2 regions of the Clostridium sp. BNL1100 genome follow, and region 2 is predicted to be linked to the other one. Evidence: riboswitches for the same ligand, from Rfam matches in the RefSeq annotation. Region 2 holds a riboswitch; the other holds the start of a gene.

Region 1 (16,381 bases), 170 kb from region 2:
ACCAGATAGAGTACTATTCGGATTTTATTAAAAGAAATCAGAAGTGGTCATACGTAGACGGATATATTGATGAAGGCATAAGTGGTACAAGTGTAAATAAAAGAGAATCGTTCCTTAAAATGATTTCAGACGCTAAACTCAAAAAATTTGATTTTATTATTACAAAAGAGATTTCCAGATTTTCAAGAAACACCTTAGATAGTATAAAGTATACTCAGGAATTGCTGTCATATGGGGTGGGGGTTCTTTTTCAGTCTGACAATATCAATACCTTAATGCCCGATGCTGAGTTGAGGTTGACAATTATGTCCAGTATAGCTCAGGATGAGGTCAGAAAAATATCTGAGAGAGTGAAATTCGGTTTTAAAAGAGCCATTGAAAAAGGAGTAGTACTTGGAAATAATAAAATATGGGGGTACAAAAAAGATAGTGGTAAACTTATAATCGATGAAAAGGAAGCTGAAATAGTAAGACTGATATTTGATATGTACGCTACACAAAATATGGGGATAAGAGGGATAAGTGCCAAGCTTGACAATATGGGAATAAAAAATAATAGAGGTAATCCGTTTTCTTTTTCTACTATTAAGAGTATTCTCACAAATCCCAAATATATGGGATATTATTGCGGAAATAAAACACACAAATTAGATTATAAGCTTCATGATAGAAAGTATCTGGATCAGACTGAATGGGTTATGTATAAAGATGAAGATACAGTCCCTCCAATTGTACCTGAAGAAATATGGCAAAAGGCAAATTATATCTTAAAAGGCAGAAGTGAAAAGCAATCGGCAGAAGATAAGACAAGCTACCAAAACAAGTACGCCTACAGCGGAAAAATAATTTGTACAGAGCATAATGTTCCATATTACAGAACACTTTATCGTTACAGTTCAGGGAATAAAGAAGTATGGCAATGTAAAAGGTACGTTGAGAAGGGTAAAGAGGGTTGTACTTCTCCATCCATATATACATCTGAGTTGGATATGATAATAAAGAAAGCATATGATGAGATAATAGTTAACCGTTCAGAAATTATACATGAAATGGTTACGATGTATTCAAACCTTGGAGCTCAATCCAAGATAAAAGAAGATATTGCCAAGGTTAAGACGGAGATTGACCAAATACTTAAAATGAAAGACAAGCTTTTGGAGTTAAGTATAAACGGAAGACTGTCTGATGACGAGTTTGAAAGAAGAAACAATAGGTTCAATGAGGATATTGATAAACTGAGTATAAGGTTAAAGGAACTGGATGAGGACGAATTGAAAAACAAAGAAATAAGTTATTCAGTTGAAATCTTACGAAAAATAATTGCGAAGGAAATTAATTATGATGATGGACTGGATAATAAATTAATAGAGTCATTACTAGAAAAGATTGAAGTATATAAGACAGACAAGAAAAACGAAATAGATTTGAAAGTATACTTTAAAGTATTGACAAAACCCTTTGATTATAAGATATTACGGGACCGAAAGAGTACTTCTGTTTGTTCCTCACAATACATATGATAAGGGCTGATATTGAAACAGAAATAGCACCTTTGGTCGGAACCGAAAAGCAATCTGAAGAGTTGGTTTCATACTTGCTAAAAGAATTTGAAAACGATACCGGCAAATTATGGGAGTCAAACATATTCGGAAAGTCTCTCCATGAACTCGTTAATGAGGGATTGCAGAACAAGCTTTTCAGAATGCCGGAGGACGCACAGCTCAAACTTCAGGAAACCTTGCAGAAAATAATAAATGAGGGCAGCGGCGGATTGATATGTATTATACTGTAGCTCACATTAAACATAAATAACAAAAAAAGATGATTCAATATAAAGAATCATCTTTTTTGGCGTATAAACATTTATACAAGCAGGTTAAATAAGACTCTGCCTGTTAATATATTTTCCTAACGGTTTATAAAGAGCACACAAAATAACAGATGTTATTATAAACTCCGGCAACATGTACTGACCGTTATAAATAAGAGAATAAAGGAAAATGTTCATTCCCTCGGGAGCATATGTATACCAAAGAATGATCCCGGAAAGAAAGTGAAACGCAAATCTGCCCAGCATTGCCAAAGCAGTACTTGAAATTATAGCAAATAAATTCTTTTTAAATATTCCGGCAAGGCCAAGGCAGCCGAAAGCAAAAATATAGTCAAGAAATATACCCAGGGGATGATAAGAAAATTTAGTTCCAAGAGCAAATTGTAGAAAACCGTAAACAAGTCCCACAAGAATACCGCGCTTTGTACCCCAACGAATTGCAAAAATAATTATTGGCACCATACTTCCCAGTGTTACAGAGCCTCCATAGGGCATTTCATATTTAATAAAACTGAGAATCTGTGCAAGAGCAATTAAAACCCCTGCTTCCACCAATATCCTGGTAGACATTTTTTCCATAATAGTATCTATTCCTTTCCCCAACGAAATATAAAAAATGCCATACCTGATCGAAAGCGCAGAGTATGACAAAATAAAATTCCTACGCTGGCATTATCCAGATCAGGTACATGGGTTTTAAGTAAAACATACTTATCTCAGCCGAATTATTTTCCAGCTCCCCGTTAATATTCAATTTTTTAACCAAAGTGATTATAGCAGATAGTTAAACAACTATCAACCTTTAAATTTACTCGTAGGTTTTTATAAAATATTGGCAAACAACGAACAAATGTTTGCATTTGTCTTATAATTTGATATAATAATAAAAGTGGTGAAAATATTAAGGATATAATTAGCGATATAGTTAAAATATAACATTTATGAAAAAGGTGTTTTAAATGATAAGGGATAATATTTTTATAAAAGGTGCACGTGAGCATAACTTAAAAAATGTAGATGTTGAGATACCAAGAGATAAATTTGTTGTTATAACAGGGTTGAGCGGTTCAGGTAAGTCTTCTCTTGCCTTTGATACAATTTACGCTGAAGGTCAGAGAAGGTATGTTGAATCACTCTCATCTTACGCAAGGCAGTTTCTTGGTCAGATGGACAAGCCGGACGTAGACTATATTGACGGTTTGTCTCCGGCAATATCAATCGATCAAAAGACAACCAGCAGAAACCCCAGGTCTACCGTAGGAACTGTAACAGAAATTCACGATTACCTCAGGCTTTTGTACTCGAGGATAGGAATTCCCCATTGTCCGAAGTGTGGCAAGGAGATTGCACAGCAAACTGTTGACCAGATGGTAGACCAGATAATATCTTTTGAAGAAGGAACCAGGATACAGTTGCTTGCTCCTGTGGTAAGAGGCAGAAAAGGGGAATACCATAAGCTTATAGAGGATGCTAAAAAAGATGGTTTTGTTAGGCTGCGTGTCGACGGGCAAATAGTAGATATAAATGATGAGATTAAATTAGATAAAAACAAAAAGCATAATATTGAAATAGTTGTTGACAGACTTGTAGTACGTGGAGATATACAGAAAAGACTTGTTGATTCATTGGAAACAGTGCTTCGCTTAAGCGGTGGTATAGTTATTGTAGATGTAATCGGTAAAGAAGAGATACTGTTCAGTCAGAACTTTGCATGCAGTGATTGCGGAATCAGTATAGAAGAACTTGTACCAAGGATGTTTTCATTTAACAATCCGTTTGGAGCATGCCAGACATGTACCGGATTAGGGAATCTTCTAAAGGTAGACCCTGAGCTTGTCATACCTGATAGATCATTGTCACTTACGAATGGTGCAATTAATGTTACAGGCTGGAATATTGAGAGTGAGGATGCATATACCAGGATGATATTCAACGCCCTGGCAAAACATTACAAATTTGAACTGGATACACCGTTTAATAAGCTTCCCGGAGAAGTAGTAGATATAGTACTTTACGGAACAAAAGGCGAAAAAATAAAAGTAGATTACGAAAGAGAATATGGTAAAGGATCTTATATGGCAACATTCGAAGGAATTATCAATTCCATTGAACGCCGTTACCATGAAACCCAGTCAGAAAGCATGAAGCAGTATTATGAACAGTTTATGAGCAACAACCCGTGTCCGGATTGTAAAGGTGCAAGATTAAAACCAGAAAGTCTTGCGGTTACAGTCGGAGGTAAAAATATACATGAAGTATCTTATATGTCTGTGGCTGATACAAAAGAATTCTTTGACAACATTGAGCTAAGTGAAAGAGATAAGATGATAGCAAACCAGATTTTGAAAGAGATTGCGGCCAGAATAGGCTTCCTCGTTGACGTTGGTCTGGACTATCTTACACTTTCAAGACCTGCTGGTACTTTATCCGGGGGAGAGGCACAGAGAATAAGGCTTGCTACTCAGATAGGTTCTGGCTTGATGGGAGTACTTTATATTCTGGATGAGCCCAGTATAGGACTGCATCAAAGAGATAATGAAAAGCTCCTGAAAACCTTAAACAGACTTAGGAACCTTGGAAATACGCTTATTGTTGTAGAACATGACGAAGATACCATGCATGCAGCAGACCATATCATTGACATGGGCCCCGGAGCAGGAATCCACGGCGGCCATGTTGTTGCTAAGGGAACACTGGACGAAATACTAAAATGTGAGGATTCCCTAACAGGACAATATCTCAGCGGACGCAAAAAGATAGAAGTTCCCCAAGGCAGAAGAAAACCAAATGGAAAATGGCTTGAAATTGTAGGGGCAAAGCAGAATAATCTGAAAAACATAAATGCCAAGATTCCACTTGGGGTATTGACATCAGTTACAGGTGTTTCGGGGTCCGGAAAAAGCACATTAATTAACGAAATACTGTATAACAGCCTTGCAAACCAGTTATACAGAGCCAAAGCCAAACCGGGCAATCATGAAACAATAAAAGGTTTAAAAAATATTGACAAGGTTATAAATATTGACCAATCACCAATCGGAAGAACTCCAAGATCAAATCCGGCAACCTATACAGGAGTATTTGATCTTATAAGGGATGTGTATGCTTCCACCAATGAAGCAAAGATGAAGGGATATAAAAACGGACGATTCAGCTTTAATATAAAAGGCGGTAGGTGTGAAGCCTGCAGTGGAGATGGAATTATAAAGATTGAAATGCATTTTCTTCCTGACGTATATGTTCCTTGTGAGGTTTGTAAGGGAAAAAGGTATAACCGGGAGACTCTGGAGGTTAAGTACAAAGGTAAAAGTATATCAGATGTGCTTAACATGACTATAGAAGATGCACTGGAATTCTTTAAGAATATCCCCAAAATACAAAGAAAATTGCAAACATTGTATGATGTAGGATTGGGATATGTCAAGGTTGGTCAGCCTTCTACAACTTTGTCGGGAGGTGAAGCTCAAAGAGTAAAGCTTGCTACAGAGTTATCAAAGAGAAGTACGGGAAATACGCTGTATATATTGGATGAGCCTACAACCGGACTTCATGTAGCTGATGTTCACAGATTGATAGATATTCTTCACAGACTGGTAGATACAGGTAATTCAATAGTAGTTATTGAACACAACCTTGATGTTATAAAGACTTCTGATTATATAATTGATCTGGGGCCTGAGGGTGGTAACAAAGGAGGTACCATTATAGCACAGGGTACTCCTGAAGAAATTGCAAAAGTAAAAGAATCATATACAGGACAATATCTTAGCAAAATTATAGAAAGTAAGTAATTTCAGTGATAACTAAGTATTTCCAAAAGATAGGTACTTTGACGTACTTATCTTTGGAAATATTTTTATTATTACCCAAAAGTACAAGCTTGTCTATCAAAAATAATATAATAAAATATGTAAAATAATAAATTACATTATCTATAGAACTGTAGTAAATACTAAGAAGGTTTGTTAATTCTGTGTTAACTTTGTTGTAAAAAATTTTACATTGCTATATAATTAAATAGTAAAAATGTTATATTTTGTCGAAAGAAGGTAATTTATAAATGTTTAGAATTACACCTAAGGAAGAGAAATTTTTTGACTATTTTATTGAGACATGTGAGATTATTTGCAAAGCAGCATCACTTCTTGAGGATTTAACTACAAACTATGTAAATGTTAATGAAAAGATCTCAACTATAGAAGGAACTGAGCATGCATGCGATAGTAATGTCCATAAAATTCTAAATGAGCTTAACCAATCTTTTATTACCCCGATTGACCGTGAAGATATTTTCACAATAGCAAAAGAACTGGATAACATTACAGATGATATTGAAACTGCTGCGCATAGGTTTAGCATGTATAACGTTAAGTCTGTAAAACCCGAAGCTGTTACCATGACAAAGTTGATTGTCAGAGCAACAAGCGAGCTGAAAAATGTAATGATTGAAATGAAAAATATGAAGAAGAGCAAACAGCTCCAGAACAAAATAATTGAAGTAAACAATGTTGAGGATGAAGCTGATACTATTTTCAGAGATGCAATGGCAAACCTGTTTATAACTGAGCATGACGCAGTAGAAGTTATAAAGTGGAAAGAAATATTTGAACTTCTTGAAAATACCATAGATGCTTGTGAGGACGTTGCGAATATAGTAGAAGGGGTTGTTATGAAAAATGCTTAGTGTTTCATTAGTAGTAGTTGTTGTACTGGCACTAGGATTTGATTTTATAAACGGATTCCACGATACCGCAAATTCTATCGCTACTTCAGTTTCAACAAGAGTTTTGTCACCCCGTCAGGCCATTTTAATGTCTGCAGTACTTAATTTTATAGGTGCATTAATGAGCAGTAAGGTAGCTCATACTATTACTAACGGCCTGGTTGATAGTACCATGATTAAGGTACAATATGTAATTATAGCAACTTTAATAGCTTCAATTATATGGGATTTGATTACATGGTATTTTGGTATACCAAGTAGTTCATCACATGCGTTGATAGGTGCTCTTGTAGGTTCATCAATAGCATATTCAGGTGGGTTAAGCATAGTAAAATGGCAAGGTATACTGGACAAGGTTGTTATACCATTAATTACGTCCCCGGTAATAGGTTTTGTAATTGGTTTTGTGTTTATGTCATTTCTATACAAGATACTCCGTCCTTTTTCTCAAAGGTTCGTAAATAAATGGTTCTCTAAATTACAAATAGTTTCAGCAGCATTTATGGCATATTCTCACGGAAATAATGATGCTCAGAAGTCAATGGGAATAATAACACTGGCATTAATAGGTGCAAATTTAAATAATGGCCATACAGGAGTTCAGCCTTGGGTTATGTTGGCATGTGCTGTCTCAATGGCACTTGGTACGTCAATAGGCGGATGGAAAATTATTAAAACAATAGGTGTTAACATGATCAGGCTTCAGCCAATTGGCGGTTTTGCAGCTGAAACAGGGGCAGCAATTGTTATTGAAACAATGACACACTTCGGAGCACCTGTAAGTACAACACATGTTATATCAACATCAATAATGGGTGTTGGAGCTTCAAAAAGGTTATCTGCTGTAAAATGGGCACTGGCAAGAAATATAGTATATGCTTGGATATTTACAATTCCTGTATCAGCAATAATTGGAGCATTTATAACAACTATATTTAAATTCTTTGCTTAATAATTATTAAAAACGTACTTATTTCTAAATAGAAATGGTTACAATTACACATTAATAAACCTGAATTAGAGTCGTATAGATTAGATATTAGGACTATAATTCAGGTTTATTCGTCTTTTAGAATATGAACTACTTATATAAGACAAAAATCAAAAAAATAAAAGCAAATCGGTTAGACCTCGAAATGTACTTGTGTTATACTAGTAAAAACTAATATAGATAAAAAAGAAGATTAAATAATAAATTGTTGGACATTTATGGAAATAATATAGTATATATATTGGAAGGAATATACTGGAATTAAAAGAAGAGGTGATTAAATGATAAAATGTTCCATTTGTAATAAAAATATTGCAGTTGTGTTTGTAACAAAAATTATAGACGGGAAGCAAATTCAGGAAGGCTTATGTGTAAGCTGTGCAAAGAAGCAGAATTTACAGCCCATAGATCAATTACTGTCGCAAACTGGTATGACAGAATATGAGCTTGATAATATAAGCAAACAAGTAGGAGATATGCTTGAAGAGATGGACGGGTCTGAAATAATGGAAGCAATGCAGGTAGACCCTGAAAACATTAATCAGGCAAATCCTTTTTTTAGTATATTGAATAAGGCATTTCCAAAGGCAAATGATTCAAATGATATTGAAGCAAATAATTCAAAAAGCCTTCAGCCCATGGGGCAGGATAAAGACGGGGATGAAAAGGATAAAAATTCTACTAAAACAAAAGCTCAGGATAAAAAGACTGTTAAAAAGAAAAAATATCTTGAAATGTATGGTACTAATCTTATTGACAAGGCTAAAGAAGGAAGTATTGATAAGATTATAGGCAGAACCCGTGAAATTGAAAGAGTTATTCAGATTTTAAACAGAAGGACTAAAAACAATCCTGTTTTAATAGGAGAACCCGGTGTAGGTAAAACTGCTATTGCAGAAGGACTGGCATTAAGGATTGCTGAAAAAACAGTTCCTGCAAAAATACAGAGTTCTGAGGTTTATCTTTTAGATATGACCAGTGTTGTTGCAGGAACACAGTTCAGAGGACAGTTTGAAAGCAGGATGAAGGGGATAATCGAAGAAGCCAAATCATTCGGAAATATAATTCTTGTAATCGATGAACTTCATAATATAATGGGTGCCGGCGAGGCTGAAGGTGCAATGAATGCCGCAAACATTTTGAAGCCTGCATTATCCAGAGGTGAAATTCAGGTAATTGGAGCTACAACTCTGAATGAATATAGAAAGCATATAGAAAAAGATACTGCTTTGGAGAGGAGATTCCAACCTATAATTGTTGATGAACCATCCATTGAAGAAAGTATAGAAATTTTAAAAGGTATCAAACACTACTATGAACAATATCACAGGGTTAAAATAAGTGACGAGATAGTAAAGGCTGCAGTAAATTATTCTGAAAGGTATATAACCGACAGACTTTTGCCTGACAAAGCCATAGATGTAATAGATGAAGCAGGCTCAAGAGCTAACCTGAATAATACAAAATTGGCTGAGCTTGAGTCATACAAGGAAGAACTGAAAAGGGTTCAAGAAGAGAAAGAATTTGCGGTTTCAGCGGATTCAATAGAAGACTACCAGAAGGCAGCAGATTTAAAGGTCTATGAGTGTAAGCTTAATGAGCTTATTAAAGATATAGAGGATACCAGTAAAGATGTTGAACTTACCATGGAAGATATAGCAGCAGTAATAGAAGCGTGGACTAAAATTCCTATTCAAAGGCTCACCGAGGGTGAAGCCGAAAAACTAATAAGCCTGGAAACACGTATCCATCAAAGGGTAATAGGACAGGAAAAAGCTGTAGAAGGAGTAGCAAAAGCAATAAGAAGAAGCAGGTCTGGGTTTAAAAAGAAGAAAAAACCATCATCCTTTATTTTTGTAGGGCCAACAGGCGTTGGTAAAACCGAGCTTGTACGAGCACTTTCAACTGAACTGTTTGGAAGTGAGGAAGCACTGATAAGGCTTGATATGTCTGAATACATGGAAAAGCATACAGTTTCCAAGTTAATTGGTTCACCTCCGGGATATGTTGGATATGATGATGCAGGTCAATTAACAGAAAAAGTAAGGAGAAGACCATATTCAGTAATACTTTTGGATGAAATTGAAAAAGCTCATCCGGACGTATTCAATATGCTGCTTCAAATTCTTGAAGACGGAAGATTGACAGATAGTCACGGTAAGACTGTAAACTTTGAGAATACTATTATTATCATGACATCAAATGCAGGAACTAATTTTAAATCCGGTGGCATAGGTTTTTCAAACAATACCTATACTGCCCTTGAAAGCAAAGTACGAGATGTAATAAAAGAAACTTTCAGGCCGGAATTTCTCAATAGAATAGATGAGATAATTGTATTTACTGAACTTGGAAAAGAGGAATTAAAGAAAATAATCGATCTGATGCTGGAAGAAGTTTACCAAGAAGCCGGTGAAAAGGATATCAGAGTAAATGTTTCCGATAAGGTTAAAGAATTCATATTGGAAAAAGGCTATGATCCTAAGTTTGGCGCCAGACCTTTGAGAAGAACAGTACAGAACTATATAGAGGATCGCCTTTCAGAAGAGTTCTTAAAAGGTACAATAAAAGAAGGTTCTCTTGTAGGGGTAGACTTAGATGAAAATAATGAAGTAACATTAAAAATTGTCTAGCATTTTATTATTATAAATAGCAGCAGGAATCCAACTCTTGCTGCTATTTTAATGTTGATAAATTATGTTGCAGTAAGTCATTATTTAATTGTAATATATTGCAATATATGCCTAATAGTATTTATAATTGTATATGGTATAAAAAAATTTAGGATTCTCCTGAATGATTGTGTTATCCTCGTTCTTAATAGTAGACAAAAAATGGCTATATAAAATAAGAATTGGAGTGAAACAAATGCAACACTCAAAAAAACTTTTATGTTTAGTACTATTTACATTAGTCAGTATTATATCAGTTTCCTGTGGTAGTGATAAATCGTATGTTTCAGACGCTCGTAACAGTAAAATTAATCACACTGAAACCAGTACAATAAGTTTAATGACAAGTTGGGGCGGTGTTGACAGCAAAGCCGGATGTTTGACCGATTTGCTGGACAAATTTGAAAATGAAAATCCTACTATAAAAGTTTCCAATCAATCTATTTTTGGAGATGAATATTTGCCTACTCTTAAAACGAGGTTTGCGTCAGGTAACGAACCCGATGTTTTTGGTTTATGGCCGTGCTCGGATATAAAATATATGATCAGGGCAAACAAGCTTGCTGACCTTACGGACATGCTCAGGAAGGACAGTGAATGGATGGAAAGCTTCAAGGGAAACTACTTTGATTTGACTACCTACAATAACAGGATATTTGGAATACCTTTTGAGCTTGTATTTGAAGGGATGTTTATCAATAAGGATTTATTTCAGCAATTTGGTGTAAAAATACCTCAAAATTATCAGGAGCTTAAAAATGCAATAAATATATTTAATAAGCACAACATAACCCCTATAGCCTATAACGCTACCGCCGAAGGCTCATATATATATCAGAATATGATTGCCAGCCTCGGAGGAAACGAAGGAGTAGAAAAGTTTATAGTTAATAATAAGATAAATAAATGCTACATAGATGCAATGAAATATATGAAAGAACTATATGAAATGCATGCATTTCCGGATGATTTAATATCTATTACCAGCGAAGAAAGAAACAATCTTTTTATAAAGAAACAGGCAGCCATGATAGTTCAGGGGTCATGGTTTGCAGCATACTTTGGTAAATTTGATAAAACTGTTGAAATGATACCGTTTCCGTCTATGGGAAATGGAAGTAGTAAAATACCTGCAGGTTTAGGTGGGGGAACCTTTTACATAAGTAAAAGTGCATGGAGCGCACCAGAAGGTAAAGAAAACACGGTAAAACTTATGAAGTTCCTCACGTCAAAGGACACATCAGACTATTTATACAAGGAAGCCGGCTTATTCAGTACATTAAACATATCAATGGAGACCCCCTATAACGCATTGGCAAAACAAAGTATCGGTGTTTATGAAAAAACTCCAGAACAGAATCGGTGTGCCATTCCTGATCATGTAATAGATAGAAGCACATGGGAAAAGGTTATTGTTAAGGAGTTTCCAAATTATCTTGATAATAAAATCTCTGCGGAAGAAATATGGGAAAAAGCTTTGAATAGATTGCAATGATTTATAGCATTTTGTTAATTACTCGTGCTTAGGATATGGTGGAATAATGATAAATAAAATTACTTCAAGCATGTTTTCTAAAATACTTAGAAGCTCACAATTTTACAAAAACATATCAATAAAAAAGAAATTACTGCTTGTAGTAAACCTACAAATTTTAATACCTCTTATATTTGTAGGGTTTTTTGCTTATAAGAGTTCAGAAGAAATTATTAATAGCAAATCTCTATCGTACTCTAATGATGTACTTAGCTCTATCGGATTAAGACTACAAGATACGGTAACAAATTTGACCAACATATCCGGTGACATAAGTATGGATAAAAATATATATGACGCTTTAATCAGCTATGATACAGGTAATAACAATAATAATTTAACGGAGATGGGCATTCATGAAATAGATTCTCAGTTAACAAACCTATTTATAACGGTAAAAGGCAATAGACCTGAAATTAATTCTATTTGCATAGTAACTGACAGCGGTTTAGTACTACCGAGACGTTATCCAAGTACTGACTCGGAGCTAAGGTCAGTAGTAAACAGAGAATACTCCCGAATGAGTGAAAAGGCTGATGAAGTTACCAGAAAAGCAGCCTGGTTCTTTGAAACGTCCTCAGGAGTTGTCAAGAATGCTTATTTAGTAAAAAAGGTATACAACAGGGATGATTATACGGAAATAGGAATGTTGGTAGTCCAAATAAAAATGGATTCTTTGAAGGATGTTTTAAAGGGACTGGAATCTGAGGTCATGCAAAATACTACAATTCTTTCACCAAATAGTGATATAATTGTATCAAAGAATAAATCGGCATTGGAAAGGTATAAATCCATAATAAAGGATACACCGTATGATGAGGATTCTTTTATAGATCAGGAAAATAATATTTTTGTTGCTTATACATATTTAAAAGATAATATTAATTGGAGAATAGTTACATTTGTTCCTTTAAATGAATTATATTCAGATGTAAATATATTGAGAAACAGGATAATTATGCTCTGTCTTGCATCAATTATAATATTGTCTGTAGTCAGCATTTATATGTCATTTGATATGATAAAACCAATCAACAGGTTGGTAAAGGCAATGAAAAATATGAACATAAACAATATACCGGAAAGTTATATTGAGGTTGACAGAAGTGACGAACTTGGCTTCCTGCATAAGACCTTCAATAATATGGCTAAAGAGATTGACCATCTGGTTACATGGATTTACAGGGAACAGATTACTCGTAAAGAGGCTGAGCTGAAAGCATTACAGTCGCAAATAAACCCCCATTTTCTCTTTAATACACTGGAATCAATAAACTGGATGGCACAGTTAAATAACGTACCTGAGATAAGCGATATAGTAACGGACCTTTCTGCACTGCTTGAAGCCAGTATTGGAAGGGATGACAGGCTTATTCCCATAGAAGAGGAGTTTATGTATATAGATAAATACATATCTCTCTTAAAACGCAGATTTGAAGATAAAATAACACTTAAAAAAGAAATTGACCCTCAGGTTCTGTATATAAAGATTCCAAGACTTCTTATACAGCCATTAATCGAAAATGCTGTCTATCATGGAGTGGAAAACAGCAGAGAAAAAGGTGTCATTATGCTGAATGCCAGAATACAGGAAGATTTAATAGTATTAGAGGTAATTGACAACGGCAACGGAATTTCGAAAGATGATCTTATAAAGTTAAATAAGAGCCTTGAAATGGATAATGACACATATTTTAAATCTCTTAGAGAGAAGAAAAACAAGAGTATCGGAATTGATAATGTAAATAGAAGAATAAAACTCTTCTACGGTGAAAAATACGGTATCAAAATAGAGAGCAGTGTTAACATATTTACTAAAGTAACGGTTTCTTTACCGCTTCAAACATTCAATACTAAGGAGAGTTATTATGTACAAGGTTCTAATAATTGATGATGAATCTATAATACGAAAAGGCATCAAGAACATTATTAATTGGAAACAGCTTGATTGCGAGGTTTGTGCAGATGCCTGTGACGGTATCGAAGGAATTGATCTAATAAAAAAATATCTGCCGGAAGTAATTATAACAGATATACGTATGCCTGGAATGGACGGTTTGGAAATGATCAAGCAGGTAAAGGAAATTGTTCCAAACACAAAAATAATAATACTAACGGGGTACAGGGATTTTGACTATGTACAGAAAGCTATTAAATGCGGAGCATTTGATTTTCTTCTTAAACCCTCAAAAATTGAAGAACTGACTTCTGTACTGACAAAGGCAGTTAATGAATTAAATGAACAAAAGAACAAGCACAATGAGATTGAGCGGTTCAGGATGCTTTTTGAACAAAATATTCCCGTACTCAGAGAAAAACTTCTTTATGATATTATATACGGACTCAATACAAGTGAAAATGAAATATACGAAAAAATGAAGCTCTTTGATATATCAATACGAAATTTTGTTTTGGTTGTAATGGAAAACGACTACAACGATAAATCAAACAGTTCGTTGTATGATAAACACCTTTACCAATTCGGTATTGTAAAATCCTTTGAAGAAATATTTGCAGAGAATTATGAAGTTTTAAGCATTATGCTCAACAGTAACAGAGTAGGCTTTATAATACAGAAATCTGATAACTTACCTTTGGATATTGAGAAGGTAAGTGAAAAATGTGCCTATCTACAAGAGGTTATAAATAGCGGATTCGGTTTTACTGTTACAATAGCCGTCAGTTCAAACGGAAAAGAAGCTCTGGAACTTCCGGACAAACTAAAGGAATGTCTGGGTTCATTAGAATATAAGAGCTATATGGGAGAAAATTCTATAATTCAGTATAGTGATTTAAACTCATTTTTTAGATATGAAGACTATTCTATACTGGACAAGTATCAAAAACAACTTATTGAAAATATAAAATCGGGAAATGACCTTGGAGTAAGGGAAAATACAAAGCTTATATCTGATTATCTGACAAATAACAATATAAATATACACTATATGCGAAATTTTTATTATACAACATTGTCTTCAATAAATAACATTAGAATATCAGTTTCATCGGTGGATACGGACAAAAAGTATTCAGAAGGTGAGGATATAGCAAGTCTGATAAAGCTCATAGAAAAGACCGATAAAGCAGAAGAACTTAACTCTCTGCTGGAAGAAGTATCCATAAAAATAGCATCCAAGGTAAACAGTTTTAATAATAAAAGTATAAAACTTATATTACGCAAAGCAATAGATTATATACAAGACCATTACAATGAGCAGGTAACTCTTAACGAAGTAGCAGAAAATATATACGTCAGTACCTTCTATATCAGCAGGATGTTCAAAAAAGAGTTGGGTAAAAGTTTTGTAGATTATCTTAATGATGTCAGGATTGATAAAGCAAAGGAACTTCTAAAGGATGTAAGGTATAAGACCTATGAAGTAGCAGAAAAGGTTGGTATTTCTGACCCGCACTATTTTTCAAAGCTATTTAAAAAGTATTCAGGAATGACACCCTCTGAATACAGAGATAGTTTATTTTGATTCTATGATGGCTAACATGGTGTTCAATATTGACTTTTAATGGAAATAATTGCACGTAACCATGTTGTAGCAATGGACAAAATTTGACCTGTAATTTTAAAAAATAAAGAAAATCGTCAAAAAAGGCACATAATTGTAAGAATATGTGTCTTTTTTAGTGCAATTTCTTGCCATACCTATATAGTCAAAATATTAAAACATAAAGCAACATTATCTATTTAGAATGAAAGTCTATTTTTATAGAATTAATGTTGCAAAGTGCTTTAATAGCACTAATGTAAGCATTTCAATATGAAATTGCTAAAACAAAAAGGAGGATTTTAAAATGTTTAAAAAGGTAATAGCTTCTGTTTTAACAGGTGTTATGGTGCTTGGTATGGCTGCCTGCGGAAACACTGAGTCAGGTGACAGCACTTCTTCTGCATCAAGTTCAGCAGCTAGCACTAGCTCAGTAGCAGCTACTTCTTCACCAGCTGCTACATCAACAGACTTTACAAAGGCTTCTGGTACAATAGTAATGTGGAACTGGGAAAATAAGGATCAGCTTAAGACAGCAATAGCTGATTTCAATACCAGATATCCAAATGTAAAGGTTGAATCAGTACCGGTTGCAAGTGCAGACTATGTTAAGAAAATACAGACTGCAGTAGCAGCAAAGACAGCTTTACCAGATGTAATAAGAGGAGAAGTTGGTTTCAGAGGAACTCTCTTTGACATGGATATTTGTCAAGATCTTTCACAGGCTCCATTCAACTTCGATAAGTCCAAACTGGCTGACAAAGCATTGCCACTCGTTACAGATAGCAAGGGACAGGTATTAGGAGCTCTTACACAGTTCAACCCATCAGGTATCGCTTACAGAAGAAGCATGACAAAGGCATTATTCAATACTGATGATCCTAAAGCATTGGCAGACAAGTTTAAGACTTGGGATGATGTAATCGCTGCATTTAAGGATGCTAAGATAGATGGCAAGAAGGTTTACGCATTCAGATCTGTAAGAGATATATTCCATATAGTTGACGGATATAATCCTCAAAACCCAATTCAAGATGGAACAATCAAATTTAACGAAGTTTATCTTCCTACTTTCCAGGTTATAGAAAAGATGTGGAAAGCAGGCGTTATCAACAAATACGATATGT
Region 2 (16,381 bases):
AAAAGGAATTCGATAACAATGTGCTGATTGATACATATATTGGGCCGGGAATAATTATAATTTCACCTAAAGGAAGTATTAAATTACCAAAAGGGAGTCATATGCATTCAAGCTATGAATTTTTGATACCATTGAATGATATGGCCTATTCAATTATTGACAATAGGCTGATGAGTATTCCCAAAGAAAGGCTTTTTCCAATAAATCCACAACAGCCTCACGGTCAAATGAGAGAAATTTATGATTGCAGGCTTACCGGAATTCAGATAGACAGTGAAACCTTTAATGATATTTCGGAAGAATTCTGTCAAAAAAAGGATATAATTTTTGAAAATCAAAGCTGCAGTATTTCTTCTGAAACTAATTTCCTTATAAAAATGTTTATTCAGGAAACCTCAAATAATAAAATAGCCAGCAGGTTTGCTGCGGAGAATCTGACAAACCTGATTGCAGTAAGTTTCATAAGGCAGCTTAAAAGCAACATATCCGGTCTTACAGAAGAAAAAAGATATTGTGAAAAGGAAAATATAAATAGAGTTATTGCTTATTTTCATGAAGAATACTACCGGGACTTTTCCCTTAAGGATGTGGCTAAAGTTGCAAACCTGAGTCCGTACTATTTTATTAGGACATTTAAATTAATAACCGGTAAGACCCCATATGATTTTTTATTGGATATAAAGATAGAAAAATCAATAAAGTATCTAAAAAAGGATATATATACCTTAACTGAAATAGGCCTTAAGTGTGGATTTAACAATCTGGAGCATTTTTCGTCAGCCTTTAAAAGAAAGGTAGGAATACTTCCATCTCAATTTCGAAAAAATTCTATCAAAACTACAGTTGAATAATACTTTTTTCTCAATCCGACAGCAATAATAACGTGTCTGCAGGGCAATTTATCCGAAGAACTTCCTTTTTAGTAAATGTTATACTTTTGTTATACATGTATAAAGCTAAGGAGGCTGAATATGAAGAGATATAAAAACTGGCTTGTTTTATTGGTATTTATCAGTATGCTGCTGACATTTGTCTTTTCTTCCGTTATAGTGCTGGCAGATGATGACGAAGAACAGCAGGATGACCAATCGGAGGAGGTTGTTTCTGAAGAGGGTTCTGACTTGGGAGGCTTTAGAGGGCTTGTTGCACACTGGAAATTTGACAACAATCTGGACGATTCCGCACAATTTGGTAATGACGGGACAGCTGTTGGCGGAGCAAAAGGTGTAACTTTTGTAAACGGCATTATAGGCAAAGGTGTAAAGCTTGACGGTAAAAGCTACATAAAGGTAAGCGACAGCGATTCATTAGATTTAAATGACAAGTTTTCCTTTTCATTCTGGGTATATAAGGATGAAATGAGAAAAAAGGATTCTATGGATGGCGGAGTACCCTATATAATCAAGAAGCCGGATCCATATGAAGATATTCCGTACGGTGTTTACGAATGGTTTGAGTTGACTCCCGGAATAACATTTTCAGATGATTCCAGTTCATATGAAGTTACTTCGGAAAAAAAAGTGGACATAAACAAATGGACTATGATTTCAGTTACGTATGACGGGGAAACCATGAAGATTTACCGGGACAAGGAACTGGTAAAAAGCGAGCTAACAAATATAAATCTGCAAAGAACTTCTCAACCGCTCTATATAGGTTTCGGCCACTTTATGACAGTTGACAACTACTTTAAGGGTGTTCTGGATGATATGAAAATATATAATACTGATCTTACTTATTCCGAAGTTGAAGACCTGTATAGTAAAGTTGCAGCAAGCATTTCCGGGAAGAATTTAATAGATAAGCCCCATAATCTTGTAGCATATTATAAGTTTGAAAATAATTTAAAAGATTATTCTGGGTTTAGTAACAATGGTATTGCCGTAAAGGCGAATAACTTCAAATATGTAGATGGAATTGCGGGTAAGGCAATTAAATTTAGCGGATCAAGCTATATAGAGGTGAAGGACAGTGATTCCCTTGATTTAGACAAGGACTTTACTATTGCAGGGTGGATTTATAAAGAAAATACTAACAAAAACCAGCCTATCTTATCTAAATATGGTTCCAGTAATGAAAGGAAAGCATGTTCTTATCAATTGATCGATTGGTTAGACTCAACGCCCAGAATTACACTGTCTGATTTTGAAAAAGATGGGGAGCTTAGTGATTTTGATATTGATGATAATTCACAAATAACTAATGGCAGATGGTATTTTTATGCTGCAACCTACAATGGCATGGCAGATGATGAAGAATCCACAGATAGCGGCTCAAATACAGTAAAAATTTATATTAACGGTAAATTGGTTCAATCTTCTGAGTTCAACGGAGATATATCCAATTCCAGCGGCCCGTTATGGATAGGCGGCACAACCGACAGTATATATTTCAAAGGCATGATGGATGAACTTAGAATTTATAATTTTGCGGTCAGTCCGACGGATATCCAAAAGCTTTATAGCTATAGAGACGGGCTTGAAGTCCTCAGTACTGACAAAAAAATTGTATTTTCATCAATGAAACCAAAACAATCCGTTCAGCTTATGGTTAATCTGCAAAGCTGTGCAAGTAACTTTAGTAAAACGGATGTAACCTCTAAAGCAACATATAAGACAAACAATGCGAAAGTTGCAACAGTCTCAAAAACAGGGAAAATTACTACTGTCGGAAAAGGAAAGGCAACTATTACGGTTAATTACGGCAGATTTTCAAAGAATGTAAATATAGTTGTCAAATAGTGCTCTATGAAATAAGCCCGGGTACGAAACCCGGGTTGTAGCCGGGATTTTAATGAATATTAATAAAACAGGATGCAGTGAATTAAAAATCTGTTGCATCCTGTTTTTTATGTTAAGGAAATTATGGTGTCTGTTGCAAATATAGTATAATTCTTGCTGGTATGCGAGTATAACTTCGATCAATAGGGAGTACCAGTGCTAAAATATATGAGATTGTTATTTTATAGAATTTAATGGTTGTAACATATTATCTATAAGATATACAATATAAAGGATATGATTTACTTATACAATTCTAAATATGCATATCAACTGAAAAATGAGCTTAGCTGTCCGGGGACTTTTGCAGGTCTTTGGACATTACGGAGGTATTTATGGAAGTGAATGATAATAATTTTGATATTGTAATAGTTGGGGCGGGCGCTGTGGGTTGCGCAATAGCAAGAGAGCTTTCCAGATACCAATTGAAAATTGCGGTTTTTGAAAAGGAAAGTGATGTGGCAGCCGGAACCAGCGGCAGAAACAGTGCTGTAGTGCACGCAGGCTTCAACAATAAGCCAGGCAGCCTTATGGCAAAGTTTTGTGTAGAAGGAAATGAAGGCTTTGAGAGCCTGTGCAGAGAGCTGGATGTCCCATATAAAAAAACAGGAAAGCTAATAGTTGCTTTTGATAAAAGTGACTTTGCGGGAATAGACAAGTTAATTGAAAACGGTAAAAAGAATGGCGTAAAAGGCCTTGAATTTGTAGGTGAAGATGTTGTTAAGAAACTGGAACCCCACGTTGGAGGGGTTGGAGCAATGTTGTCCCCCAATACGGCTATAACAAACCCTTTTTTGTATACGGTGGCTCTTGCTGAAAACGCAGTACAAAATGGAGTTAAGTTCTTTTTGGAAACCGAGGTAAAGGGAATTTCAAAAAGAAACAATCTCTTCCGTATAAAGGCTGGAGAGACGTATTACTATAGCAGATATGTCATTAACAGTGCAGGACTCTACTCAGACAGGATAGCTTCAATGGCAGGAGAAACAGGCTACAAGATTTATCCCTGCCGCGGAGAATATTTTATATTGGACAAACGTACAAGCCAATATCTGAATATGCCTGTTTACCCTGTTCCAAGGCCCGGAATCGGAGGACTTGGCGTTCACCTGACACCTACAATGGAGGGAAATATACTCGTTGGCCCAAGTGCAGAGTATATTAAAACAAAAAATGACTACAGTGCTACAAAGACTGTAATGGACAAGCTTTTTAAAGAGGCAAAGGAACTCCTTCCTCCCCTGAGCATGAAACATATTATACGCAGTTATACGGGAATCAGATCAAAAATTGTAGGTCCTAAAACCGGGGGCTTCGGGGACTTCGTTATAGAGGAATCAAATGTAGTACCGGGCCTTATAAACCTTATAGGAATTGAATCTCCGGGACTTACATCATCAGCTCCAATCAGCCGTATGGTTAGGGATATTATTGCAAACAAAGAGGATTTGATATCTAAAAAGGACTTTACCTCCGAAAGAAAGGGCATTGTTCAGTTCAGGGAATTACCTGCGGAGCAAAAGCAGGCATTGATAAAAGAATGTCCTGAATATGGAGAGATAGTCTGCAGATGTGAGGGTATCACCAAAAAGGAAATACTGGACGCAGTAAATAATCGACTTGGAGTTACAACTCTTGCAGGAATAAAATACAGGGCAAGAGCAATGATGGGGAGATGTCAGGGTGGCTACTGTCTGACTAGAATTGTCGATATACTGAAAAATGAAAAAGGTTTAAATCCTGAAGAAATAACTCTACGAGGTAAAAATTCAAAACTGTTTACCGGACAGGTAAAGTAAAAAAGTATAGGTGAGGCGTATGATAATAAATAAAGAGTTAGTTATAGTTGGTGCAGGCCCAGCAGGCCTGGCCGCAGCTATAGAAGCTAAAAAGAACGGGATAGAAGATATTCTGGTGGTTGAAAGAGAACCTATCGCAGGAGGTATATTAAACCAATGTATTCATGATGGGTTTGGAATTGTAAAGTTCAATGAAGCCCTGACCGGCCCGGAATATGCCAGAAAATATATAGACGAGGCTGAAAAGCTGCAAATAGAAATAGCCACAAATACCATGGTTCAGGATATTAGCAGCAACAGAGAAGTTACTACCATAAGCCCGGACGGATTAGAAACCTACAAGGCAGGAGCTGTTATACTGGCAATGGGGTGCAGGGAGAGGACTAGGGGTGCAATCTGCATACCGGGAACACGTCCTGCAGGTGTATTTACAGCAGGGGTAGCTCAGAATCTGGTTAATATCAGAAATATAATGGTAGGAAAAAAAGTAGTGATACTCGGCTCAGGCGATATAGGGCTTATTATGGCAAGAAGGTTGACCTTGGAAGGTGCTGAGGTTTTAGCCGTTGTAGAAAAACTTCCTTATTCCAGCGGGCTGCAAAGAAATATAACCCAGTGTCTTGAAGATTTTGGCATACCGCTTTTGTTAAGTCATACTGTGACAAATATAGAGGGCCATGAACGGATTAAAAGTGTAACTGTAGCAAAAGTCAATGAAAAGGGAGACCCTATACGTGGAACATCTATAAAATTTGACTGTGATACATTAATTTTATCAGTTGGATTAATACCTGAAAATGAGGTTGCTCTGAACGCCGGAATAATTCTGGATAACGTCACAGGCGGTGCGTCTGTAGATGAAAACCTTCAAACCAATATACCCGGAATCTTTGCATGTGGCAATGTTTTACAGGTACATGATCTGGTTGACTATGTTTCTGCGGAAGGTGAACTTGCTGCCAAAAGTGCAGTTTCCTATATAAGAAATAGTAAGCCAATAGAATCAGAAGTTATGGTTAAAGCCGGCGAGGGTATCAGATATGTACTCCCCCAGACCATTTCCGCAGACAAGGATATTACCTTTTCAATGAGGGTTAATAATCCTTCAAAAAGAAAAACAATAGTTTTTAAAGACGGGGAAAAACAATTAAAGAAAAAATTCTTTATGGCTTTAAATCCTGCCGAAATGGTAAGGATTGAACTAAAATCCCATGAACTCAAGGATATAAGCGGTCTGGAGGTATGCATAGATGAATAAAAGCCGTGAAATAGTTTGTATAGTTTGTCCAAACGGCTGCAGAATGAATGTTGCCTACGATGAAAATAACGAAGTAACACTTGTAGAAAATGCTTCATGTAAAAAAGGTGAGGAATACGCTGTAAACGAAATACAATTCCCTAAAAGAAGTATTACTTCAACTGTGGGTGTAATAAATGGCGTTTTGCCTTTGGTAAGTGTCAGAACTGATAAGCCCATTCCAAAAGAAAAGATATCAGCGGCTTTGGATGAAATAAAAAAAATCCGGCTTGAAGCCCCGGTAACATTTCATCAGATAATTATAAATGACCTATTGGGAACGGGAGCACAGCTCATATCAACCAAGGAGGTTACTAAAGTAGAAAAATTGTAAACTGGAGGTTTTAATGGAACAGGAAAAAGTAAATTGCCTTAAATGCAAGCATTACTTTATAACTTATGATGCCAGAATGCCTTACGGCTGTAAGCTTTTTGGCTTTAAAGGCAGACAGATGCCTTCTGTTTCCGTTCGCCAGTCATCGGGGAACAATTGTCAGGGCTATGATGTAAAGGACAAACAAAATAAGCCTTGAAAAAAGAGTAAAATTTGTGAAAAAGTTTAGTACAAATTACCTTTATCTTATTGACAATGATTATCATTTTAAGTTAATATATTATTGAGAATAGTTATCAAAAAGGTGGCGGTTAATTTGACATTAGACAAAGTTAACAGAGGAGATATCATTGAAATTGTAAGTATAGAAGATAAGGATATCCGTGCCCAAGCAATCCGCCTTTGTATATACGAAGGTTCCAAACTGAAGTGTGCCGAAAAACTGCCGGCTGGACCGATAATATTGCAGAACAGACTTCAGGAAGTTGCTATCAGCAGAAAACTTGCAGAACACATAATTATTGAAAAAGTGAGCTGAACTAACTGAAATTATTGGTATGCCTGGGGGATATTATGGAAAAGACTATTACTAAAAAAGATTTAAAGCATCTGGTTCTTGTGGGAAACCCAAATGTAGGGAAATCGGTATTTTTCAACGCACTTACAGGAGTGTATGTTGATGTATCGAACTTTCCCGGTACTACGGTAGATATAAGCACCGGGCGTTACGGAGATTATATAGTAGAGGATACACCCGGAATATATGGTGTATCCTCATTTAATGATGAGGAAAGAGTTGCCAGGGACGTAATAATTAACGGAGACCTGGTATTAAATGTAATTGATGCGGTTCATATGCAAAGAGATATTTTTCTGACACAGCAGCTTATTGATATGGGCAAAAAAGTAATTGTTGCAGTGAACCTTATTGATGAGGCCACTAAAAACGGCATTAAGGTAGATACTGAAGCGCTGTCCAGACAATTGGGGGTGGAAGTTGTTGCTACCTCCGCGCTCAAAGGTATTGGCATGAATGAAATTAAGCAAAAGATAGCCAATGCCGGAGTTGGCATAAAAACTGAAGGTGTTCAGGAGCTTTTGAATAATTATGACCTAAACGAAATAACCGAAGCAGAAGCTTTGATGCTTTTGGAAGATGATGAGGTTCTTTCGGAAAGAAAGGATTTGCCTACTGCGGGAAAACGGGAAGAGATTTATAAAAATAGGCGTCAAAGAGTAGACAAAATTCTGGAAAGCGTTCTTTCTGATTCATATAATGGAACAAGTTTGGGAACTACCATTGGAAGACTGCTGTTAAAGCCTATTACAGGTATACCAATGCTGCTTGCAATAATGGTAGGTATGTTCTGGTTCATAGGAGTTTTTGTAGCACAAACAGTTGTTGATTTTACAGAAGGAACAGTGATGGAGGGCTATTATAAACCTTTTATTGAATCAATTTTAAGTTTTATCCCTAAAAACTCCTTTATCGGAAGTTTATTGATAGGCGATTACGGATTATTAACAATGACAGTAATTTATATATTAGGACTGCTGCTGCCTTTGACTATAGGGTTTTACATGCTTATGTCAATTCTTGAGGATTCCGGCTTCTTGCCCAGAATCGCAGTACTTTCAGACAAAACCCTTTCAAAGGTTGGCCTTAACGGAAGGGCAATAATACCTCTTATATTGGGATTCGGCTGTATAACCATGGCTACAATGACAACCCGTCTTTTAGGGTCAAGAAGAGAGCGTGTAATTGCTACGTTTCTATTGGGACTGACGATTCCATGCTCAGCACAGTTTGGTGTAATCATAGGATTGCTGACCCCTTTGGGAATGAAATATATAATAGCTTATACCCTATTATTAATTTTAATATTCGGCATTTCAGGAGTTCTAATGAACAAAATCCTGCCGGGAGAATCTACGCAGTTATTTATAGACTTACCGCAAATAAGGATGCCTCAGTTTAAGAATGTTATGAAAAAGACATTTGTAAAGGCAAAAGCCTTCCTTATTGAGGCTACACCGATATTTGCTCTTGGTGCGGTTTTAATAACGGTATTACAGTACACAGGTCTCCTTGGAATAATCGAAAATGCCATATCACCTTTGACGGTTCAATGGCTTAAGCTGCCTGAACAGGCATCTGTAGTTTTCATAATGGGAATTATCAGAAGAGACTTTGGCGCAGCAGGACTAAGTCACATGGTACTGACAAATCCGCAAATGCTGGTGGCACTTATTACTATTACGTTGTTTGTACCATGTGTAGCTTCAATTATTATGATATTTAAGGAAAGATCAAAGGCAGAGGCAACTGCAATCTGGCTTGGAAGCTTTGCTATAGCATTTTTGGTAGGAGGAGTTCTGGCTCAATTGATAGTCTAACAAGGAGGCATGAATTATGTTAGTTGTGTGCAGCCAGTGTAATTACCAGTTTGAATATAATTCAGAGAAAAAAGAAAATACAAAGTGCCCAAGATGTGGTAAAATATTTATAGAAAAGCGGGGATGTGAAAATTGTAAAGGATGTTCATTGTGGAAAACCTGCAAAAATAGTTGAAGGAGGACTACCTTTTGAATACTGGCGACAGCGGCTTTTTAAAAGAAAAATTAAAGGAATGCGGATATAAATTTACAGGGCAAAGAGCGGCAATCCTTGATACATTGGTTCAGTGTTCAGGACAACATGTAAGTACGGAGGAGCTGTTCAATATGGTTAAAGCCAAGCATCCTGAAATTGGCCTTGCAACAGTGTACAGAACTATGGTTTTGTTGGATAAGCTCAATCTTGTTCATAAACTTGATTTTGATGACGGTTTTAGCAGGTATGAGCTGGTCAAACCCAATGAGGATCACAGACATCATCATCTTATTTGCAGTTCCTGCGGGTGTGTTTCGGAAGTTGAGGAAGACTTACTGGATAATCTGGAGGAAGAAATTCTTAGAAAGAACGGCTTTCTGGTAAAAGACCACAGAGTACAGTTCTATGGATTATGTAAAAAATGCAGGGAATAAATTATATAACTTATATTATGTTAATGGAATATATTCCTCAATATGTTATAAATGATATTGCCGGATTTATAAAGAAATAATATATCGCTTAAATAATGGGAACACTTCGTTATATATAAATAACGGAGTGTTTCTTTATGTATTTAATCAACAGAATTTTCAACCCGGAAATATATCAGGGAAGGTATAGGCATAGAGGTTATTTTGAGGGATGGTATTTCAAAATAATTGATAAATATGCTAAAAATATTTATGCGGTTATTCCTGGTGTGTCAAAAACCAAAAGTGACAAGCATGCTTTTATACAGGTAATTGATGCGGTTTCGGGGAAAACACTGTATAAAAGGTTCCCAATCAGTGACTTTTCATATTCTGTAAAAGAATTTGATATTTCAATAAAAGACAATCACTTTGACAGAAATGGTTTTTCAGTTAATATACAGGATGGGGACTTTAATTTAAAAGGTAAAATAGGTTATACAGAGGTGGTTCCGTTTCCCAAGACCATATTTAACCCCGGCATTATGGGGCCTTTTTCTTTTATACCTTTTATGGAATGTTACCATGGAATTGTAAACATACATTGCGGAATTGAAGGATTTTTAAATATTAACGGGAGGGATACGGATTTTATGGGAGGTTACGGATATCTTGAAAAGGATTGGGGAACCTCTTTTCCAAAGTCATGGATTTGGCTTCAGTGTAATCATTTTAAATCGGAAAACACTTGCCTTATGTTTTCAATTGCAGCCATACCATGGCTGACATCAAGTTTTGACGGTTTGATTTCATTTTTAAAGTTTGGAGACAACTTTTTTAGATTTGCCACTTATACCGGAGCTAAAATTAAAAATCTATCTTATATAAATAACATTCTTGAAATTGTTGTGGAAGATTCCAAGAATACACTTTTACTAAAAGCTTCCGTATCAAGGGGCGGAGTTCTAAAAGCACCAAAAAACGGCATTATGGATATAGATATAACTGAAAGCATAACTTCTCAGGTAGACGTTATTTTACAAGATAAAAGCGGTAATATAATTTTTTCAGATTCCGGTAATAATACGGGACTAGAGCTGGCAGGAGACTTCAGACAATTTGAAAAGGTAAATTAGTTCTTTACCCATTTACTATATTATGATAAAATTCAATAGTACCAGTTGCGGGGGAACCATTTTGGTTGAGAAGGTAAAACCTGACCCTTGGAACCTGTCGGTTAACACCGGTGTAGGGAAGCAAAATATTATCAGAAATTTTAGAAAGATTTTGATAAATGCCGCTCACCTTACAAAGGTGGGCGTTTTTTATTGTAAAATTTTATATTAGAGATTGTGGGGGGACCAATTTTTGGTTGAGAAGGTAAAACCTGACCCTTGGAACCTGTCGGCTAATACCGGTGTAGGGAAGCAAATACGATTACTTATTGTATAGGTTAAAGGTGCTTTCCTGTTGGAAGGCATCTTTTTTATGTGTCTTTTACTTTGCCAAAGGCCAAGCGGAACAAATACCCCTGTTACATTAAGGAGGTGTAGCAATTATTGAAAAAAGTATTAACTATTGCAGGATCTGACTGCAGTGGAGGAGCAGGAGTTCAGGCAGATTTGAAAACCTTTGCTGCTCATGGAGTTTATGGAATGAGTGTTATTGTATCGGTGGTAGCAGAGAATACGTGCAGGGTTATTGATATCCAGGATATAACTCCTGATATGCTTAAAAAGCAGATGGATGCAGTTTTTGAAGACATAACACCCGACGCTGTAAAAATAGGTATGCTGTCAGGCAGGAAGTGTATGGAAGCAGTTGCTGAAAAATTGGAACAGTATAAGCCTATAAACGTTGTTATTGACCCTGTAATGATTGCAAAAGGCGGTCACGCCCTGATGAAAGAAGACGCTTTGGAGTTTTTTAAAAAAAGATTGATACCTCTGGCGGGCATACTAACCCCCAATATTCCCGAGGCGGAGGCAATAACCGGAATGGAGATAACTACCTCAGAGGATATGAAAAAGGCAGCTGTTAGCATATACCAAATGGGTGCAGGAAATGTTCTGATAAAAGGCGGACATTTGAATGGAGATGCGGAAGACATACTTTTTGACGGAAGAGAATTTTACATATATTCAACTAAAAGAATTCAGACAAAAAATACCCACGGAACAGGGTGTACATTTTCTTCTGCCATAGCCTCGAACCTTGCCTTGGGACTGTCTTTTCCAATAGCGGTTGAAAAAGCAAAAGCATACGTCACAATGGCAATTGAACATTCACTTGAAATCGGAAAGGGGCATGGCCCCACACATCATTTATATGGAGTTTACAAAAACGGATTGGATAATTGGAGGTTGCTATGAATTATAAAACACAGATGGAAGCGGCAAAAAAAGGTATTATTACAAATGAAATGATGATTGTTGCACAGAAGGAGTCAATTGACGAAAACAACCTGCGGGAGCTTGTAGGTGAGGGGAAAATAGCCATTCCGGCAAATATAAACCACAGGTCCCTAAGTCCTGAGGGAATAGGCCAAGGACTTAGAACAAAAATCAATGTAAACCTGGGTATATCAGGAGACTGTCCTGATTATACAAAAGAAATGGAAAAGGTTGATATGTCAATCAAATTTGGCGTTGAAGCCATAATGGACCTTAGTAATTACGGAAAGACAAACACCTTCCGTAAAGAGCTTATTAAGCGTTCTCCTGCCATGATAGGAACAGTTCCCATGTATGATGCCATAGGCTACCTTGAAAAGGACTTGATGGATATTAAGGCTTCAGACTTTTTTAAAGTTGTTGAGGCTCACGCTGCAGAAGGCGTGGACTTTATGACAATTCATGCAGGAATAAATAAACGTGCTGTTGAGTGCTTCAAACGCTCAAAAAGACTTACCAATATTGTTTCAAGAGGAGGTTCCCTTCTTTTTGCATGGATGGAGATGACCGGCAATGAAAATCCTTTTTATGAATATTATGATGATTTCCTTGAAATTCTCAGGGAATATGATGTAACAATAAGTCTCGGAGATGCACTGAGGCCCGGCAGTATCAACGACAGTTCAGATGCCGGACAATTAAGTGAACTTATAGAGCTGGGCAACCTGACCAAACGTGCATGGGAAAAGGATGTACAGGTAATGGTTGAAGGGCCGGGACATATGGCTATGAATGAAATAGCCGCCAATATGACTATTCAGAAAAGACTTTGTCATGGAGCACCTTTCTATGTACTGGGGCCTCTCGTAACTGACATAGCACCGGGCTATGACCATATTACTTCGGCAATTGGCGGAGCAATTGCTGCTGCTAATGGTGCAGATTTCTTGTGTTATGTAACTCCAGCAGAGCATTTAAGATTGCCAGACCTTTCGGATGTAAAAGAAGGAATTGTTGCTTCAAAAATCGCTGCCCATGCCGCCGATATTGCTAAGGGAATACCCAATGCACGTGAAATTGATAACAAAATGAGCGATGCCAGACGCAGAATTGACTGGGAAGAAATGTTCTCGTATGCTATTGACGAAGATAAGGCAAGAGCATATTTTGAAAGTACACCTCCCACTGACAAACATACCTGTTCAATGTGCGGAAAAATGTGTGCTATGAGGACTACAAATAAGATCTTAGCCGGTGAAAAGGTCGAGTTTGTAACAGAGAAATAGTAAAGGAGACCAACTATGAATGATTATACAAAGAAAATAGCAAGCTTAATTGCTGAAGTCAGAAGCAAAAAGCCACTTATTCACAATATTACAAATTATGTAACCGTAAATGATTGTGCAAATGTAATTCTGGCAATAGGGGCCTCCCCAATTATGGCAGATGATATTAATGAGGCTGCGGATATCACTTCCATTTCTTCCGCACTTGTAATAAATATAGGGACATTAAACAAAAGAACTGTGGAATCAATGATTTTATCAGGTAAAAAAGCAAATGAGAAGGGTATTCCCGTAATATTTGATCCTGTCGGTGCAGGGGCCTCGACGTTCAGAAATGAAGTCACAAGAACTATTCTGGATAAAGTGAAAATAAGTGTTTTGCGAGGAAATTTGTCTGAGGTATCTTATATAGCAGGGCTTAATGCCACAACAAAAGGTGTTGATGCATCAGAAACTGATATTGAATCCAATGACTCCACGGCCGTTGCAAAAAAAGCCGCTGCAAAGCTTGGTTGTATTGTAGCCGTAACCGGAGCCGTTGATGTAGTTTCAGATGGCAAAAACGTTGTGACTATCTCCAACGGACATAAAATGCTGTCAAATGTCACGGGAACTGGCTGCATGACTACTGCCTTGGTTGGCTCCTTCTGTGGTGCAGAAAGAGATTATTTCAAAGCTGCTGTTGCAGGAGTGACAGTAATGGGAATAGCGGGAGAGATTGCCTATGAAGCAGCAGGACATAAAGGAACGGGAAGCTATCATATTGCAATAATTGATTCCATTAGTAAGATGGATGAAAATATTTTCGGAGAGAAGGCAATAATAAATGAACTCTAAAATTGATTATACCCTTTATCTTGTAACCGACCGTGACCTCATGAGTACCAAAACACTGGAAGAAGCAGTAGAGCAGGCAATAATGGGAGGCTGTACTTTGGTTCAGTTACGTGAAAAAACAGCTTCTTCCCGGGAATTTTACCAAACTGCACTTAAAGTTAAAGCAATAACAGACAACTATAAGGTACCGCTTATTATAAATGACAGAGTTGATATCGCTTTGGCAATAGGAGCTGACGGAGTTCATGTAGGGCAGAGTGATCTGCCGGCTGTTGTTGTGCGGAAAATTATAGGTAAAGACAGAATACTCGGTGTATCGGCAGGGTCTGTTGAGAAGGCAATAGAGGCTCAAAGAGACGGGGCTGACTATATCGGGGTGGGTGCCTTGTTTTCTACAAGCACAAAAACAGATGCAAAGTCAGTGTCCAAAGAGACTCTCATGAAAATTTTAAAAGAAGTATCAATTCCTATAGTAGGGATAGGCGGAATAAATGCACAGAATGCAGTTGAACTGAAAAATACGGGAATAGACGGGATTGCTGTAGTATCGGCTATTATTGCACAAAAGGATATAAAATTATCTGCTGAAAAAATGCTTGAAATATTTGGGAAAAAAGCTTAAAAAAAATACCTCAAATCTTAACGGATAAAGGAAGGATTTGGGGTATTTTTTTGTGCTTTTTTGATTAAAAATTGCCAATAGCATAATCAATGTCTTTGTTTGGTAAAACTAAATTAACGTTAGTTGACTTAATAAATTCGTCAATGGTATTATTATGTAAATTAATTTATGACATTCAACGGAGCAAATCAATGAAGCGGATGATGACAACCAGGGTAAAGACTAAGAAAAAAATTTATATCCCTGTAAAAAACAAGTTTATAATAAGCATGATTGTAGGACTAATTTGGATGGCTTTATCCATCTATTTTTCCATACCATGGATTATTGATTTATCACATTACATAACTTTGCCAATCTCCATACTGGTAATTGCCGGTATAGCATATATCCCCGGATATATGAATGCATTCATGGTATCAAGCCTCTTATTGGACAGGCAGCCGGAAGTTAAAAATTCTACGCCCAAAGTCCCCGTAACCATACTGATTGCGTGTTATAACGAGGAAAAAAGTGTTGAAAATACTGTAAAATATGTAGCAGCACAGGATTATGAGGGAGAAATAAGGATAATAGTAATAGATAATAATTCAAAGGACAAAACAGCTGAAGCTGCAATAAAAGCAGGAGAAAAAATGAAGCTCAATCTGACCGTAATTCATGAGAGTACTCCCGGGAAAAACTTCGCTTTAAATGCTGCACTGGAACATGTAGAGACAGAATATGTGTTGACGCTTGATGCAGATACATTGCTGCATAAATCTGCTTTAAGGAATATTGTTGCCCGTATGGAAAGTTCATCTGACGACGTATGCGCTGTTGCAGGAACAGTTCTTGTCAGGAACAGCCGTGGGAAAATGCTGGCAAGAATTCAGGAATGGGACTATTTTTTAGGAATTGCCAGTATTAAAAGATTGCAGGGGTTGTTTCAAAGCACATTGGTAGCACAGGGAGCTTTTTCATTGTACAAGACTAAGCTGATTAGGCAAGTGGGTGGCTGGCCTGATGCAATAGGAGAGGATATAGTTTTGACCTGGAGTTTTTTAAAAAATAATTGCAGGGTTTATTTTGAGCCGTTGGCAGTTGCATTTACAGATGTTCCTACTTCTTTGAAGCATTTTTTCAGACAAAGAAGCAGGTGGGCCAGAGGAATGGTTGAAGCCTTGAAGCTATTCAAGCCTTGGTCCCAGCCAGTATATTATGGGAGATATCTTACGGGTTGCAACTTATTCATGCCGTTCATGGATTTTGTGTATACGTTTTGCTGGCTACCGGGGTTGGTACTGGCCTTTTTTGGGCATTTTTGGATTGTGGGCCCGGCGACTCTTTTTGTAATACCACTTGCATTATTTCAGAATTTTGTATTGTACACCTATCAAAAGGGTGTTTTTAAATCTTTAAATCTGCGTGTAAGAAAAAATGTTATGGGATTCGTTTTATATGTTTTATTTTATCAGATGTTAATGAGTCCTATTTCTGTTTGGGGATATATTCAGGAAACCCTTAAGCTTCGAAGAGTATGGAAATGAGATTATTTTTGTACAAAATTTATAGTAAACAAATTAATTTTCTGTCTGTCTTTGTCTATAATTACTAAAAATTTTCTAAAAAAATCAAAGGATTATAAAAAAAATCACATTTATTTAGATTCCTCAAAAGATTAATATAACAGTATAAAACTTGACCGACATACTTATTGTTCCCGGAACTTACTTCTAATATACGTCGGAAGGGTAAAATATTTTTCAGGAGGAATAAAGACATGAAAAAGGTAATCGCTTTGATTTTGGTAGCTGTCCTCTCAGTAGGTATGCTTGCAGCTTGTGGAACTTCAACTGATACTTCCGCATCTTCATCAGCAGCATCAACTGATTCTGCAAAAGCTACAGATACAGCTGCCAGCGGACAATTAATCGGTGTAGCAATGCCTACTCAGTCATTACAGCGTTGGAACCAAGATGGTGCCAACATGAAGAAGGAACTTGAAGGAAAAGGCTACAAGGTTGATCTTCAGTATGCTAACAATG

The links. Region 2 has a riboswitch for thiamine pyrophosphate ahead of thiD (bifunctional hydroxymethylpyrimidine kinase/phosphomethylpyrimidine kinase). Riboswitches for the same ligand answer to the same signal wherever they lie in the genome.
Region 1: linked by a shared signal. The riboswitch ahead of thiT (energy-coupled thiamine transporter ThiT) and the one ahead of thiD (bifunctional hydroxymethylpyrimidine kinase/phosphomethylpyrimidine kinase) in region 2 are both predicted to bind thiamine pyrophosphate.

What each region holds. Positions count from the first base shown of each region.
Region 1 is NC_016791.1:2,848,563-2,864,943, reverse strand. It holds gene CLO1100_RS12200 (recombinase family protein) at 1-1,520, shown strand, start outside; partial or broken gene CLO1100_RS12195 (sporulation stage IV protein A) at 1,508-1,792, shown strand; gene thiT (energy-coupled thiamine transporter ThiT) at 1,877-2,410, opposite strand; TPP riboswitch at 2,472-2,584, opposite strand; gene uvrA (excinuclease ABC subunit UvrA) at 2,791-5,622, shown strand; gene CLO1100_RS12180 (DUF47 family protein) at 5,892-6,515, shown strand; gene CLO1100_RS12175 (inorganic phosphate transporter) at 6,508-7,506, shown strand; gene CLO1100_RS12170 (ATP-dependent Clp protease ATP-binding subunit) at 7,827-10,178, shown strand; gene CLO1100_RS12165 (extracellular solute-binding protein) at 10,414-11,712, shown strand; gene CLO1100_RS12160 (sensor histidine kinase) at 11,759-13,642, shown strand; gene CLO1100_RS12155 (response regulator transcription factor) at 13,620-15,236, shown strand; gene CLO1100_RS12150 (extracellular solute-binding protein) at 15,562-16,381, shown strand, end outside.
Region 2 is NC_016791.1:2,677,504-2,693,884, reverse strand. It holds gene CLO1100_RS20020 (AraC family transcriptional regulator) at 1-851, shown strand, start outside; gene CLO1100_RS11380 (LamG-like jellyroll fold domain-containing protein) at 972-2,741, shown strand; gene CLO1100_RS11375 (NAD(P)/FAD-dependent oxidoreductase) at 3,116-4,579, shown strand; gene CLO1100_RS11370 (FAD-dependent oxidoreductase) at 4,599-5,837, shown strand; gene CLO1100_RS11365 (DUF1667 domain-containing protein) at 5,830-6,210, shown strand; gene CLO1100_RS11360 (hypothetical protein) at 6,224-6,409, shown strand; gene CLO1100_RS11355 (ferrous iron transport protein A) at 6,527-6,748, shown strand; gene feoB (ferrous iron transport protein B) at 6,784-8,607, shown strand; gene CLO1100_RS11345 (Fur family transcriptional regulator) at 8,797-9,237, shown strand; gene CLO1100_RS11340 (tocopherol cyclase family protein) at 9,375-10,352, shown strand; TPP riboswitch at 10,392-10,489, shown strand; TPP riboswitch at 10,561-10,660, shown strand; gene thiD (bifunctional hydroxymethylpyrimidine kinase/phosphomethylpyrimidine kinase) at 10,776-11,588, shown strand; gene thiC (phosphomethylpyrimidine synthase ThiC) at 11,585-12,895, shown strand; gene thiM (hydroxyethylthiazole kinase) at 12,911-13,732, shown strand; gene thiE (thiamine phosphate synthase) at 13,722-14,354, shown strand; gene CLO1100_RS11315 (glycosyltransferase) at 14,546-15,883, shown strand; gene chvE (multiple monosaccharide ABC transporter substrate-binding protein) at 16,117-16,381, shown strand, end outside.